Regions from separate parts of the Shewanella sp. SP2S2-4 genome, predicted to be linked through region 2. Evidence: riboswitches for the same ligand, from Rfam matches in the RefSeq annotation. Region 2 holds a riboswitch; each other region holds the start of a gene.
What was found. Region 2 has a riboswitch for lysine ahead of Q4Q54_RS19780 (Na+/H+ antiporter NhaC family protein). Riboswitches for the same ligand answer to the same signal wherever they lie in the genome.
Positions count from the first base shown of each region.

Region 1: linked by a shared signal. The riboswitch ahead of lysC (lysine-sensitive aspartokinase 3) and the one ahead of Q4Q54_RS19780 (Na+/H+ antiporter NhaC family protein) in region 2 are both predicted to bind lysine.
Region 3: linked by a shared signal. The riboswitch ahead of Q4Q54_RS06745 (Na+/H+ antiporter NhaC family protein) and the one ahead of Q4Q54_RS19780 (Na+/H+ antiporter NhaC family protein) in region 2 are both predicted to bind lysine.

Region 1 is NZ_JAUOER010000001.1:417,202-421,686, forward strand. Features, by position in the region: gene Q4Q54_RS01855 (M14 family metallopeptidase) at 1-593, opposite strand, end outside; gene lysC (lysine-sensitive aspartokinase 3) at 595-1,950, opposite strand; lysine riboswitch at 2,101-2,275, opposite strand; gene Q4Q54_RS01865 (DUF3293 domain-containing protein) at 2,377-2,811, opposite strand; gene arcA (two-component system response regulator ArcA) at 3,400-4,116, shown strand; gene Q4Q54_RS01875 (S9 family peptidase) at 4,450-4,485, opposite strand, start outside.
Region 2 is NZ_JAUOER010000032.1:53,395-57,879, reverse strand. Features, by position in the region: gene Q4Q54_RS19785 (M3 family metallopeptidase) at 1-944, shown strand, start outside; gene Q4Q54_RS19780 (Na+/H+ antiporter NhaC family protein) at 1,089-2,657, opposite strand; lysine riboswitch at 2,737-2,933, opposite strand; gene Q4Q54_RS19775 (electron transfer flavoprotein subunit alpha/FixB family protein) at 3,029-3,955, opposite strand; gene Q4Q54_RS19770 (electron transfer flavoprotein subunit beta/FixA family protein) at 3,956-4,485, opposite strand, start outside.
Region 3 is NZ_JAUOER010000006.1:29,238-33,722, forward strand. Features, by position in the region: gene Q4Q54_RS06740 (thrombospondin type 3 repeat-containing protein) at 1-451, opposite strand, end outside; gene Q4Q54_RS06745 (Na+/H+ antiporter NhaC family protein) at 1,274-2,854, opposite strand; lysine riboswitch at 2,938-3,109, opposite strand; gene Q4Q54_RS06750 (dienelactone hydrolase family protein) at 3,250-4,230, opposite strand; gene Q4Q54_RS06755 (LysR substrate-binding domain-containing protein) at 4,455-4,485, shown strand, end outside.

The DNA.
Region 1 (4,485 bases), on a different contig from region 2:
ATCGACAAAAACTGCGCGGCAGCTAAGTCATATTCAGGACAATACAAGTGCTTACAGGATTTAGGCCCCGTATGCAGATCGAGCACTATATCCGCGCCATGGGCCATTATCTGCAAGTTGACCGCAAGCCTATGGCCGGTTGTAATGCCCCATTCATGCCGTAATTTTTGCTGACAGGCTTCAACCAAAGTACTGCGATAAGCTTGGATCAGCTCGTTATCACTGAGCTTGGCATGTTCGCTATACCAAGTTGGCAAATCGATAGCATGATTCAAATACTCACGATTCCAGTTCGCCCCCGTAATAGGGTCAAATCGGCCGAGGGTAAACTCACCACTTTTTTGGTTGATCCCAAGGGGATTGGCTAATGGTACTAAGGTGATTTCACCGCGGATGTCACAGAGTTCGAGCTGCTTCATCAACTGATAAATCACCGCATTACCTTGCACTTCAGCGCCGTGTACATTGGCCTGAATATACACTTTGGGGCCAGTCGCCTTATCGTCGCTCGGCTTAAAATGGTAAATAGGCAAGGTAAGCGCTTGCCCTGCGGCAAGCTCCCCAATTTGCAGGGACGATGTTGTCGGCGGCATATTAAGCGCCTTCGAACAGATTTTGATGCAGCGATTTCACCACTTGCGCCGCTTCCGATTCTGCCACTAACACACACAGATTATGTGGGCTGGCGCCTTGGCAAATCATCCGCACATTGTGTGGTTCTAACACTTCAAACACACGGCGACAAATACCCGGCGTGGTCGCAATGCGGTTACCGATAATCGCCACTAAGGCTAATCCATCTTCGACGCGCACCCGGCAATGCTGTGATAATTCTTGCAACAATGCCTCACTCAACAAACCTTGGCCACTTGAATCTGAGCCAGTTTTATCGAGGGTTAGAGACACGTTCACTTCTGAGGTGGTAATTAAATCCACACTGATCTTATGTCGCGCCAATGTCGCAAAGGTTTCCGCTAAAAAGCCCTGCGCATGCAGCATTTGCAAACTGTGAAGATTTAACAGGGTTTGGTCGCGGCGCAAAGCCACAGCGCGAAATACGGGCGCATCTTCCACTTGATGACGGATCCAAGTTCCGCCCTTTTCAGGCTCTTTACTTGAACCCACAAACACTTGAATTTGTTGACGGACAGCAGGAAGAATGGTCGCAGGATGCAATACCTTGGCACCAAAGGTGGCCATCTCGGCGGCTTCATTAAAACTGATTTCGGCAATCGGAAAGGCATTGGGCGCAAGACGCGGATCCGTTGTATAAATCCCCGCTACATCGGTCCAAATCTCGACCGCTGAGGCGCGTAACGCTTCGGCTAACAACGCAGCAGAATAATCACTACCGCCGCGACCTAACGTGGTCGTTTGACCTGCTTCATCGGCACCGATAAAGCCTTGTGTGACAATCACTTGTTCCGCTAACAGTGGCTGTAGATAATCACGAGCTAAAGTCGCAATCTGCTCAACCTGAGGTTCCGCGCGGCCAAAGTGGCTGTCGGTACGTAATACTCGGCGTACATCGAAGGCGCTGGAGTTAACACCTTTCTCGCGGATGACTGCTGAAAACAACGCCGAAGAACATTGCTCACCGAGGGACAACAACTCATCCATGGTCGCTTTGCTGCGTTGCGATGCGAGCGCGTCACTCAATACTGACATGCGACTCAATAATTTATCTAATGCGGCGGCCACATCGTTAGGACGACCGAGCTTATCTAAAATCGCATATTGAATTTGGGCAATTTGTTTTAATCGCTGTAATCGACCATCGTCGTTAATCGATTCTTGGGTCAATTCCACTAACAGATTGGTCACGCCACTCGAAGCGCTGACCACGACTAAACGGCAATGAGGATTAGCTAACACTATGTCGGCACAGCGATTCATAGCGTTATAGTCGGCGACTGAGGTGCCACCAAATTTTGCGACAACGAGGGACATTAGCGCACCTCCGTGAAACACGTAGGGCAAGAAATAAACGCAGATTGAATAAAATATTGATTAACTAACATGATCACACTCCGAACTAACTTCGTTCGAAGAGCCTGGTGCTCAATGATAACGCACCCCAAAAGAAGGGAAACAGCAATCGTCACCAGAAGCTCTCCACCAATTACAGGTGACAATCGTCAGGATTCAGCCTGATCGACCGACATAAATATGCAACAACCATATCTATGCCTCGGCGTTAATCTCCCTCATCAGTCATCGCTGGAGTTTGTGCTCCTCTGACCGACTACCTAGTTAACGCTCCTCTTCTGTTCCTTTCCTAGGGAAAGGGACGAAAAAAGTAGCAATAAACCCCTAATGAAGTCAATGCTAATTTCATAACAAATGAATAATTTAAATAAAATCTTTTGAAAACAACTAAGTGCTTAAATCGGGCAACTCGTATACCAGCTGCACATAATCACTAAATTTGCCTAAACACACTTCATCATGTCCGGCCAAAGTGCAAGGCACTAAGCTCACCTCCCCTTGTTCGACTACATAAATCGCGTACTGATTAAATTTCTTCCCCAATTGCAACGCCATCGTTCTATCGATAAACACGGCCCAGCTTTTTTCCATGTGGGATAAATCCGGCGCCGCGCCCACTAAAGCACGATAGAGACTGCCGAGTAATTCAATTTCACGGAGAAGTTGGCGATCGAGTAAACGGTTTTGACTGGGAGAAAGCAGCTTTGAAGCGGGATTATGAGCGGTAATAACAGCAAAGGAAAAATCATAGGATAATGCTTGAGTCAGCAAAAATAACGGCGCTTGGTAACATTGCCACAAATCTTGAGTCGTATTGTCCATTGGTAGTCTAATCGAAAAATGAACCCAAGCTAGTGTAGCAGAGTGATTGTAAAATCCAAAGAGGCGTGAACTGGCTCACAGGAATGGCAAATACATTAGTTATACTAATCAATAGCTAAAGTAAATATCATGGTAAAAACCCCGACTCACCTAAAATTTGTTAACATTTCATTTGTTAACAAATGACTAAAACGAGTACAATGTACGTACTGGTGAGTTGAAACAGATTGAGCAAGATGCTTATCGTTCAATACAGTTTGTTACATATATCGCTTTAAGTAACGTGAACTGACCGGGCATCTGTTTAAAATGTGTTCTACATTTGATTTGTCTTTTAAACATTTAAAAAAAACAATAGTTAAGGAACTTATTCTAACTATTGCTTATCGAAGTTGGTACTGATTACGTTTTCTCGTATTACACTTAAACGTGCACTTAATCTACATCCAGATATAGATGTCACCGTAAAGATTTTCCTTTTGAGCACAAAGCAGTTCAAGGAAGTATCAACGCTTTTATGAATATAAGAGCCCGAAGTAAGTTGCTCTTATTGGTTAGTATAAACTGATTAAAATTTAGGTAAATAATATGCAAAATCCGCACATTCTGATCGTTGAAGATGAAGCCGTTACCCGTAACACGCTGAGAAGTATTTTCGAGGCAGAAGGGTATGTGGTAACTGAGGCCAATGATGGCGCAGAAATGCATAAGGCTATGCAGGAAAACAAAATTAACTTGGTCGTTATGGACATTAACTTGCCAGGCAAGAATGGCCTGTTGTTGGCACGTGAACTACGTGAAATCAACAACATCGGTCTGATCTTCCTGACAGGTCGTGACAACGAAGTCGACAAAATCCTTGGACTTGAAATTGGCGCGGACGATTATATTACCAAGCCGTTCAACCCACGTGAATTGACGATTCGTGCTCGTAACCTTCTGACTCGCGTCAACAGCGCTGGTGCCGAAGTCGAAGAAAAGAGCTCAGTAGAATACTATCGCTTCAACGATTGGAGCTTAGAGATCAACAGCCGTTCATTAGTGAGCCCGCAGGGTGAGTCTTACAAACTGCCACGTAGCGAATTCCGCGCTATGCTGCACTTTGTTGAAAACCCAGGCAAAATTTTGACTCGTGCCGATCTACTGATGAAAATGACTGGCCGTGAACTTAAGCCACACGATCGTACTGTAGACGTGACTATCCGTCGTATCCGCAAGCATTTCGAAAGCTTGCCAGATACGCCAGAAATCATCGCGACTATTCACGGTGAAGGCTATCGCTTTTGCGGTAACTTAGAAGGCTAATTGCCCGCTAAGCGACACTCGCATTAGCAACAGGATTGATTCGATAAGCATCAATTCACAAAAAACCAGATCCTAGGATCTGGTTTTTTTATGTCTAAAATTTAGCGAATCAGATTAATAGGCGACGCTTACAGAGTTAAGAGTCAGACTGATGGCAAAGCCGATGTCCAAAATAGAGACGAAAATATTCTTATAAAACAGAAGTATAATTATAAAACAAGCTCCACCTATCAGCGCTAATGAGAGCGAGTGATGTAAGAGCTAAACAAGGAGCGAGCCTACAACGTATGGCATACGCAAGCAGGCCCGCTCTCTATCTCGCGCTACTTAGCGCTACTTAGCGCTTTTCAGCTGTCTATCGAGGAAATC
Region 2 (4,485 bases):
TGTTCTACACCCTCAAAGAACTCTATGGCGTCACCCTAAAACCTCGCCCAGATTTACCGGTTTATCATCCCGATGTGAAAGCCTACGAAATGTTTGATGCCGATGGCTCAAGCATGGCCATTTTCTACGCCGACTATTTTGCCCGTGAAGGTAAACGTGGCGGCGCTTGGATGAGTTCGTTTGTAGGCCAATCCTTCCTCGAAGGCACTAAGCCTGTCGTGGTTAACGTGATGAACATTAAGAAGGCACCAGAGGGTCAACCGACCTTCGTCAGCTACAACGAAGTCACCACTATGTTCCACGAAATGGGCCACGGCACCCACGGCATGTTCTCCAAAGTGACTTACCCAAGTCTGGCAGGCACTTCGGTTTCCCGTGACTTTGTAGAATTCCCATCAACCTTCGAAGAAGACTGGGCGGCCCATCCCAAAGTGTTGGCCAACTACGCTAAACACTATGAAACGGGCAAACCCATTCCCGATGAACTGCTGCAAAAACTGTTGAAATCAGGCAGCTTTAACCAAGGTTTCGATACGTTAGAATATATGGCTGCGGCGCTCGTAGACATGGAATGGCATTCATTAAGCCCAGATGCACAGTTGCAAGATGTCGCCACCTTTGAAGCCAATGCACTGAAAAAGCACGGCTTAAACATCAGCGCCGTGCCGCCACGCTATAAATCGACCTACTTTGCCCACGCCTTCCCCGGTGGTTACTCGGCAAGTTATTACGCGTATATGTGGAGTGAGATTTTAGCGGCGGATGCCTTTGCCTATGTGCAAACCCAAGGCGGGCTCAATCGTGAAATCGGCATGAAATACCGCAGAACCATTCGTGAAGTGGGCAACAGTATTGCGCCAATGGAAGCCTACAAAAACTTCCGTGGACAAGAGCCAACGACACAAGGATTGCTAAAACGCCGCGGGCTAGATCAAGCACGCTAAGCTAAGAGTTGGTAGCCTTAATGCGATAGGCTAGAGATAAAGACAAACTCAGCCTTAACCAAAAAAATCAGCCAGCATAATGCTGGCTGATTTATTTTGACTTATTCGTAGTGAACCTTTGCCGTGCAAGGTTTCAATTAAGGTTTAGCTAATTGCGCCTTTAGATTTGATTTTAAGCACTATGATGCTAACCACAAACACCACACTACAGGCCACTAAACCAGCCACAACTGACTCAGTAAATCCAAGTACGATATAACCCGTTAAGCTAATAAACGCCGCAATCAATGCATACGGTAGCTGAGTGACCACATGGTCGATATGGTGACAACTCGCACCCGTAGACGACAAAATCGTGGTATCGGAAATCGGTGAACAGTGATCGCCAAATACCGCGCCCGCCAGCACAGAGGCAAGCATAGGTAACATCATGCCAGTGTGACTTCCCATCGCCATATCCGCAGCAATCGGCAACATGATACCGAACGTGCCCCAGCTAGTACCGGTTGAGAACGCAGTAATACCCGCTAACACAAACATAAGCGCTGGCAAAAACGCGAACGGAATATTGCCCGTCGCGAGACTCGCCATAAACTTACCAGTTTCGAGCTGGCCAATCACGCCTGCGATAGTCCAAGCAAATAACAGGATATAAATCGCTGGCAGCATAGAGCGAGCGCCCTGCACTATGCCTTTGACTATCATTGATTTCTCAACGCCTTGGACTAAATTCAATATCAGCGAAATCGCTAAACCGATTAATGCACCAAAGAAAAGGGATGAACTGACATCGGTTTTCTCAAACGCTGAAATAATATTAAATTCAATCCCTTCAGCGGCAAGTACTTGAGCGCCACTGTTGATCATAAAATACAGGGTCGCAAATACCAGCACAGTAATTGGCAGGAATAAGCCTAAGATCTTACCGGTTTCGGCTTCGGGTAAATCCGCATTCGCCCCTGGCGGTAATCCCTTTGACTCATCGTATAAATTACCACGTTGGGCATTGAGTTCATGCTCGCGCATTGGCCCAACATCTAATCCCATAAAAACTACGAAAAGTAATAATAACAAAGAGAAGATTGCGTAGAAATTCATTGGGATCATTTGAATAAAAATACTCAAATGACCCGTATCAGCAAAACCGTGGGCCGTTAATATTCCACCAATAAGCGCAATAATATAGGCGCCCCAACTTGATACAGGAGAAATAACGCACACAGGAGCAGCAGTCGAATCTAATAAATAAGCTAACTTAGCGCGGGAAATATAATAACGGTCGGTAACAGGTCTAGCGACCGAACCTACGACTAAGCTATTGAAATAGTCGTCAATAAAAACCACACAACCTAAAAACATGGTTAATAGTTTAGCGTCACGTTTATTACGTATATGTAAACGCGCCCAATCGGCAAAAGCCCGCGCGCTGCCACTGACGGTAATTAACGCTGTGATCATTCCCAGTACAATTAAGAAACCGAGAATATATAAGTTCCACGAATTAAGGCCTTCGCCCGTCCAAAAAAGTCCTTTAACGCCATTAAATACAAATTCACCCGTCGCTACAGGTGAAAATTGATTGAGTAATAAAGCACCAATTAAAATCCCTAACCCCAAAGAAAGCAGTACACGGCGAGTTAAGATCGCCAACACAATAGCCACCGCAGGCGGCAGCAAGGAAAGTGCCGAATCGGCATAATTCATAACAGTCATTGATTATTATCTTCGTTAAATACGAATGGAGGGCGACTGAACTGGTGGGGAAAGGCAATAGATACCCAAGGTCACCTGTCCTATCAGTAGCGCTCCATAGTAACTATTTCCAACATCCGTATCGGAAAATACTATGGCAGTGTTGCACCTATTAAGTGCAACCCCAGCAGTTGATCGTGATAAATCGAACCACTTCGGCACCAAATCCTTTCGCAATCGATCAACGGAATCACCCTACTGATCACTACTAATATTTGGCGCGCCTCTACTTCTAAGAACGCCCGTACGCGGGCGTGAGGCACATAAAAACATAAGCGGCTTAGCAGATGCTACCGCAAAGCCACTTAATGTGACCTAGATCACAGATTAAATCAACCGAGACTTGTGATCAGCTCAGGAACCGCCTCAAATAAGTCCGCAACTAAGCCATAATCGGCAACTTGGAAAATAGGCGCTTCAGCGTCTTTGTTGATAGCAACGATAACTTTCGCGTCTTTCATACCCGCTAAATGTTGAATCGCGCCAGAAATACCCACTGCAATATAGAGATTAGGCGCCACAATCTTACCAGTTTGACCCACTTGTAAATCGTTAGGCACAAAACCCGCGTCAACGGCTGCGCGAGATGCGCCAACCGCAGCACCGAGCTTGTCAGCAAGCTGCTCTAACATGCCGAAGTTTTCACCACTGCCCATGCCTCGGCCGCCAGATACGATAATGCCAGCATTACCTAATTCTGGACGAGCTGATACCGTCAAAGATTGAGAAACAAACTGAGTTCTCGCTTCAAACACTTTATCGAGTGTCGTCACAGCCGCGCTGTTACCTTCTGGCGCAGCATCAAAGGCACTGGCGCGCACTGTCATCACTTTGATAGCATCATGGCTTTGCACTGTCGCTAAGGCGTTGCCCGCATACACAGGGCGCACAAAAGTGTCCGCACTAACGACGGTAATGACTTCAGAGATTTGCGCAACATCTAATAATGCCGCCACGCGCGGAAGCGTGTCCTTACCTAAGCTCGAAGCCGAAGCCAGAATGTGGCTATAGTTAGGGGCTAAGTCCACCAGCAATTTGGCAAAATTTTCCGCTAAATGCGCTTCATACACGCTGGCATCGGCAACGAGCACTTGGCTAACGCCTTGTAGTGCCTGTGCAGCTTGGACAACCGCGCCACATTGGTGACCCGCAACCAATACATGCACTTCATCGCCAATGGCGCGGGCGGCAGTGACGATTTTTGCCGTATCGAGTTTCAGTGCGGCATTATCATGTTCAGCTAATACTAAAATGGCCATTTAGATCACCTTCGCTTCATTTTTTAACTTTTCAACTAGCTCAGCTACCGACGCTACCATTATGCCTGCTTTACGTTCTGCTGGCGGAGTGACCTTCACAACCGTTTGGTGACTCTTTAATGTCACGCCTAAGTCGGCCACAGTAAAGACTTCTAATGGCTTACGCTTGGCTTTCATAATGTTAGGCAGTGAAGCATAACGAGGTTCGTTCAAACGTAGATCGGCAGTCACAACCGCAGGCAGCGGCATAAGTAAGGTTTGCATACCGCCGTCAACTTCGCGAGCGACTTGCACAGAATGACCTTCTAATTTGATTTCAGAAGCAAAGGTCGCCTGTGGCATATCCATCAGCGCTGCGAACATTTGACCGGTTTGATTGTTATCGCCATCGATAGATTGCTTACCAAAAATCACCAGTTCAGCTTGTTCTTTGTCTTGTACCGCTTTGAGCAATTTGGCGATAGATACTGGCACCAGTTCGTCTTCAGTATCGATATGAATCGCACGGTCTGCACCTAATGCGAGCGCAG
Region 3 (4,485 bases), on a different contig from region 2:
CATCAACATCCTCAAAAATCACGGTACTATCAATAAGTAATCCATCAGTGGAAAATCGGTTTGCTCTAACAGTAGCTTTACCGTTAGTAGTCATGCCATCTTCAACGCAATTAGTGAAAGCAATATTTTTTTCTTTATCTGAACTTCCATTCGACACTTTAATCGTTCCACCACCAGAACAAGTCGAACCTAGTTCACCGTTTTGATCATTATAGTCCGGTAATAATTCAGGGATGAGTGTAAAGATGTACTTGTACACTTGGCCTAATGTTTCTGTATTCAATGGAGCTGCAGACTCAATGCCTGCATATTGGTCTTTAATATTGATAAATTTAGACAATGGATCTTTGGTGACAGGAGGTGGTGTTGGAGTTGGAGTTTCTGCTGAAGAATCTCCGCCACCACATGCGGAAAGACATAAACATAAAAGGAGTACAAGTGCACATTTCATATCATAACATCCATTCGATTGATTTTATTAAGTAATTTAAAATGTTCGGATAGGTATAACTTTTATTTGTTTACAACTGACAACGAGGTTACAGAAGTTCACCATCCCCTCGGAGTTGCCGCAGGGCGAATAGGCAAATTGCGTGAGTCTCGCCATGGATGGCGAGCTAGCTTTCGCAGGTGCAGGGATGCATCCTTCGGAAGCGATAGCAAATTTGGCAATGAGCCCAAGGGGCTTTCAACTCCGTTGGGGCGTCATGGAGCATCCAAGGAGGATAGGACGAGCAGTCCTCCTTGGTCGGGTGTGGGTTGAAGACCCACGACCTTGATTCACCTCGGCCGCTAGGCCGCAAAATTACCAGTTCACAACTTTGTGAAACGGCAAATTGTGAACCGACAAAGCTTCCCCATTGCTACCGCACTTCGCCAACATCTGTCAGCCAAGCCATCACTCAAAACAAGGTTGCACCAGCTCAAAACGCCCACTGCTGAACATTGAGCACAATGCCAATAAGCACTGTGGCAACAAGCATAAGTGCCAAAGCATATTCACCAATTTACAGGAGGAGTTGGGTATCTAAGAAAGAGAAAAGACACATCGTCCTGATGCAAGTGACTCGAATCGCGAGTACGCGATTAAAGCTCATCCTTGTTAAAAACCTAAGATAGCGACATAGCGTACACTTGTCTATAACTTTAGCATTACAAATTAGATAGTTAAGTGATGACTTACATACATTTACTTGAATGGATGCAGGCTTACTCAAGCCCACAAAAAACGAAGGGGCCCGTGGGCCCCTGGTTGATAGCGTATAAAAGTGCCTTATGCCGTGGCTAATAGAGGCTGATTTTTCGTTTTACGCAGATGATAGGCAGTGAAGAGCACAAACCACAGGGCGCTTACGGCGAATCCGGCTAAGGTTGAATGCATAATCCCCATGGCCAAATAGCCTAAGGTGGCACCAAAGGCGATAGCTAACGCATAGGGTAGCAGGGTCATCACATGGTTAATATGGTGGCAGCCTGCACCCGTAGCCGACAAAATACTGGTACTCGAAATCGGCGAGCTATGATCGCCAAACACTGAACCTGCGAGCACTGCGGCAAGCATAGGCAGCATTAACGCGATATCGCTGGCTGCGGCCATGTCACCAGCCAGTGGCAACATAATACCAAAGGTGCCCCAACTGGTTCCGGTGGCAAATGCCATGGCGCAGGACAACACAAACACCACCGCAGGCAACACTTCAATTGGCAAGTTACCGTTGGCAAGGGAGGCCAGATATTTGCCTGTCTCAACATCGCGGACAACCGCGCCAATCGCCCATGCAAATAGCAAGATATTGATCGCAGGTAGCATGGCCATCACGCCTTGCGGCGCGGCTTTAAGCCAATTTTTAGCGCCCAATTTTAACCGCAGCGCAAGCAGAATTGACACCGCCAAGCTGCACAGGGCGCCATACACTAGCGAGGAGCCCACATTGGTGTTTTCAAAGGAGCCAAGTACGCTAAATGGCAGCCCTTTTTCATCCAACACTGCCGCACCAGAAGAAATCATAAAATACACGGTCGCGCCTGTGAGGGTTAGGATCGGCAATACCATATCGATCATGCCACCGTTACTTTCTTCAGGGCTTTCCATATCTAAGCCGATTGGACGTGCCTTAGACGGATCCCAAAGCTTCCCCTCCAGCGCCCATGCTTCATGCTTACGCATCGGGCCGATATCCATTTGAAACGCGATCACCACCAGCACCATTAACAGGGTAAACACGGCATACAGATTCATCGGGATCATCTCAACAAAGGCTGAGATTGGGCTTTGCTCTGTGATGCCGTGGGCGGCCATAATGCCACCGATAAGCGCGATAATATAAGCGCCCCAAGAAGAGATTGGCATCAGCACGCACACGGGCGCGGCGGTAGAATCTAACAGATAAGCCAGTTTGGCGCGGGAGATTTGAAAGCGATCGGTCACCGGACGGCAAATGGCGCCAACCGACAAACTATGAAAAAAGTCGTCAATAAAAAACGCAAACACCATCACGCCTGTTAAGCCTTTTGCGCCGCGACGGGTCTTAGCGCGCTTAGCCGCCCACTCGGCAAAGGCGCGGGTGGCGCCGGAAACCGTCATCAGACTAATGAGTCCGCCAAGCAGCAACATAAATAGCAACATATTGATATTGTCGCGATTAAGTGCGCCATCGACCCAAAAAATCTTCAGCACGGTATTGAACATATAGTGCAATGAATCAAGGGGAGAAAACTGATTGAGTAACAAACTGCCGGCCACAATCCCTACGCCAAGGGATAACAGTACGCGGCGAGTGATGATCGCCAAGGCGACGGCTAACAAAGGGGGAAGCACTGACCAACCGGAGTCAGCAAAATGACTAATGTCCATGATCTCTTTTCACCCAAAAACGGGTGGAGATCTACCGAGAGGATAAAGAAACAAAACCTATGGGGAGGTTATACTCCCCCGCCCCTTCAGGTAGCGCTCCATAGTGGATGACTATGGCAGTCTTGCACCTATTTGATGCAAAACCAGCAGCTCGGTTTGATGACCTGGCTACTTCGGCGCTGACTCCTTTCCTTGTACATCTGCGGCATCACCCTCCGCACAAGTAGTCATAGGCAGCGCGCCTCTACTTAAAGGTATTCGAGCGGGCATTCTAGCGAGATGGGAACTGATAGCAAGTATTTTGATCCCACTCGCGTATAAAACAACGAGTCCCCTACAATTTGGCAACGGAAGAAACATCAGCTTTCCAAGCGTTGCAATAGTGCAAAATGGGCTTATACGAGTATATGTTTACCAAAAAAATCTAAGGTTCTTGTCCATGCCAACTCGGCGGTGGCTTTATCGTATCGTCCTGTAGAGTCGTTATGGAAACCGTGATTCACATTCGGGTAAAGATAGGCGACATAATCGGCTTTATTGGTTTTTAGCTGAGTTTCGTACTCGGCCCAAGTGTCATTAACCCGCTGATCCAATCCAGCAAACTGCAACATTAGCGGCCCTTTCACGCGGCTACGCAGCTCTGCAGCTGCTGGCGTGCCATAGAAAGGTACGCCAGCATTGAGTTCATCGGGAATCGTCGCGGCCAGCATATTGACGATATAGCCGCCAAAGCAAAAACCCACGGCACCGAGTTTGCCATTGCTCTGGGGATGGGATTTTAAAAACTGCGCGGCGGCAATAAAGTCCTGCTCGATTTTGGCTCTGTCTAAACTGCTTTGCATGGCGCGGCCCGCATCATCATTGCCGGGATAACCACCAAGGGAATAAAGTGCATCGGGGGCGAAGGCGATATAACCCTGCGCCGCTAATCGTCGAGCCACATCTTCGATATAGGGATTTAGGCCACGGTTCTCGTGCACCACTAATACCACGGCGGCTTTTTTAGTGGGATCTAAAGTCTTGGGCTCACCAGCGGCACTGCCCGCGAGCAATAATTCATTGGGTATCACTAAGTAGCCACGCCCTTCACCGTAACCATTGGGCGAGGGAAATTTAACATAGCTGGCTTGAATACTCGGGTCGTTAAAGGACACTTGTTCGGCAAGGGCATAGTTCGGCATGAGTGCGCCCGTGAGCGTTGTCAGGGTAAACCCTAGCGCCACCAGTCCTGCGAGCCGCCCCATAAACTCACGGCGGTCGATAATGCCGTGGGCATATTCGTCATACCAGTCAAAGGCTTCCTGCGGTATCGGTTGTACTTTCTGAACACTCATCTGGCTTGTTTCTGCTACGGCTTGCTTGTCTTGCTGTGTCATCGATATTCCTCCGTTGAACAAGCTAACCACAGGTAACCGTCTTCCCTAGCTTGTGGGTATTAAGATTTAACTCAAGAGTAAAGGAAGTATCGCACTTAGGGCAACTGACTTTAACGTGTGCTGTTTTGTAAGCTTGGTTTGAAATAACACACGATTGGCACAAACGGCTGTCGGTTAAGGCTAGGCTAGCTTAAAATAGCGATTTAGATTCTAGAGGGCTTGGCGTGATACAACATAGAGCTAGTCAGATGGTGA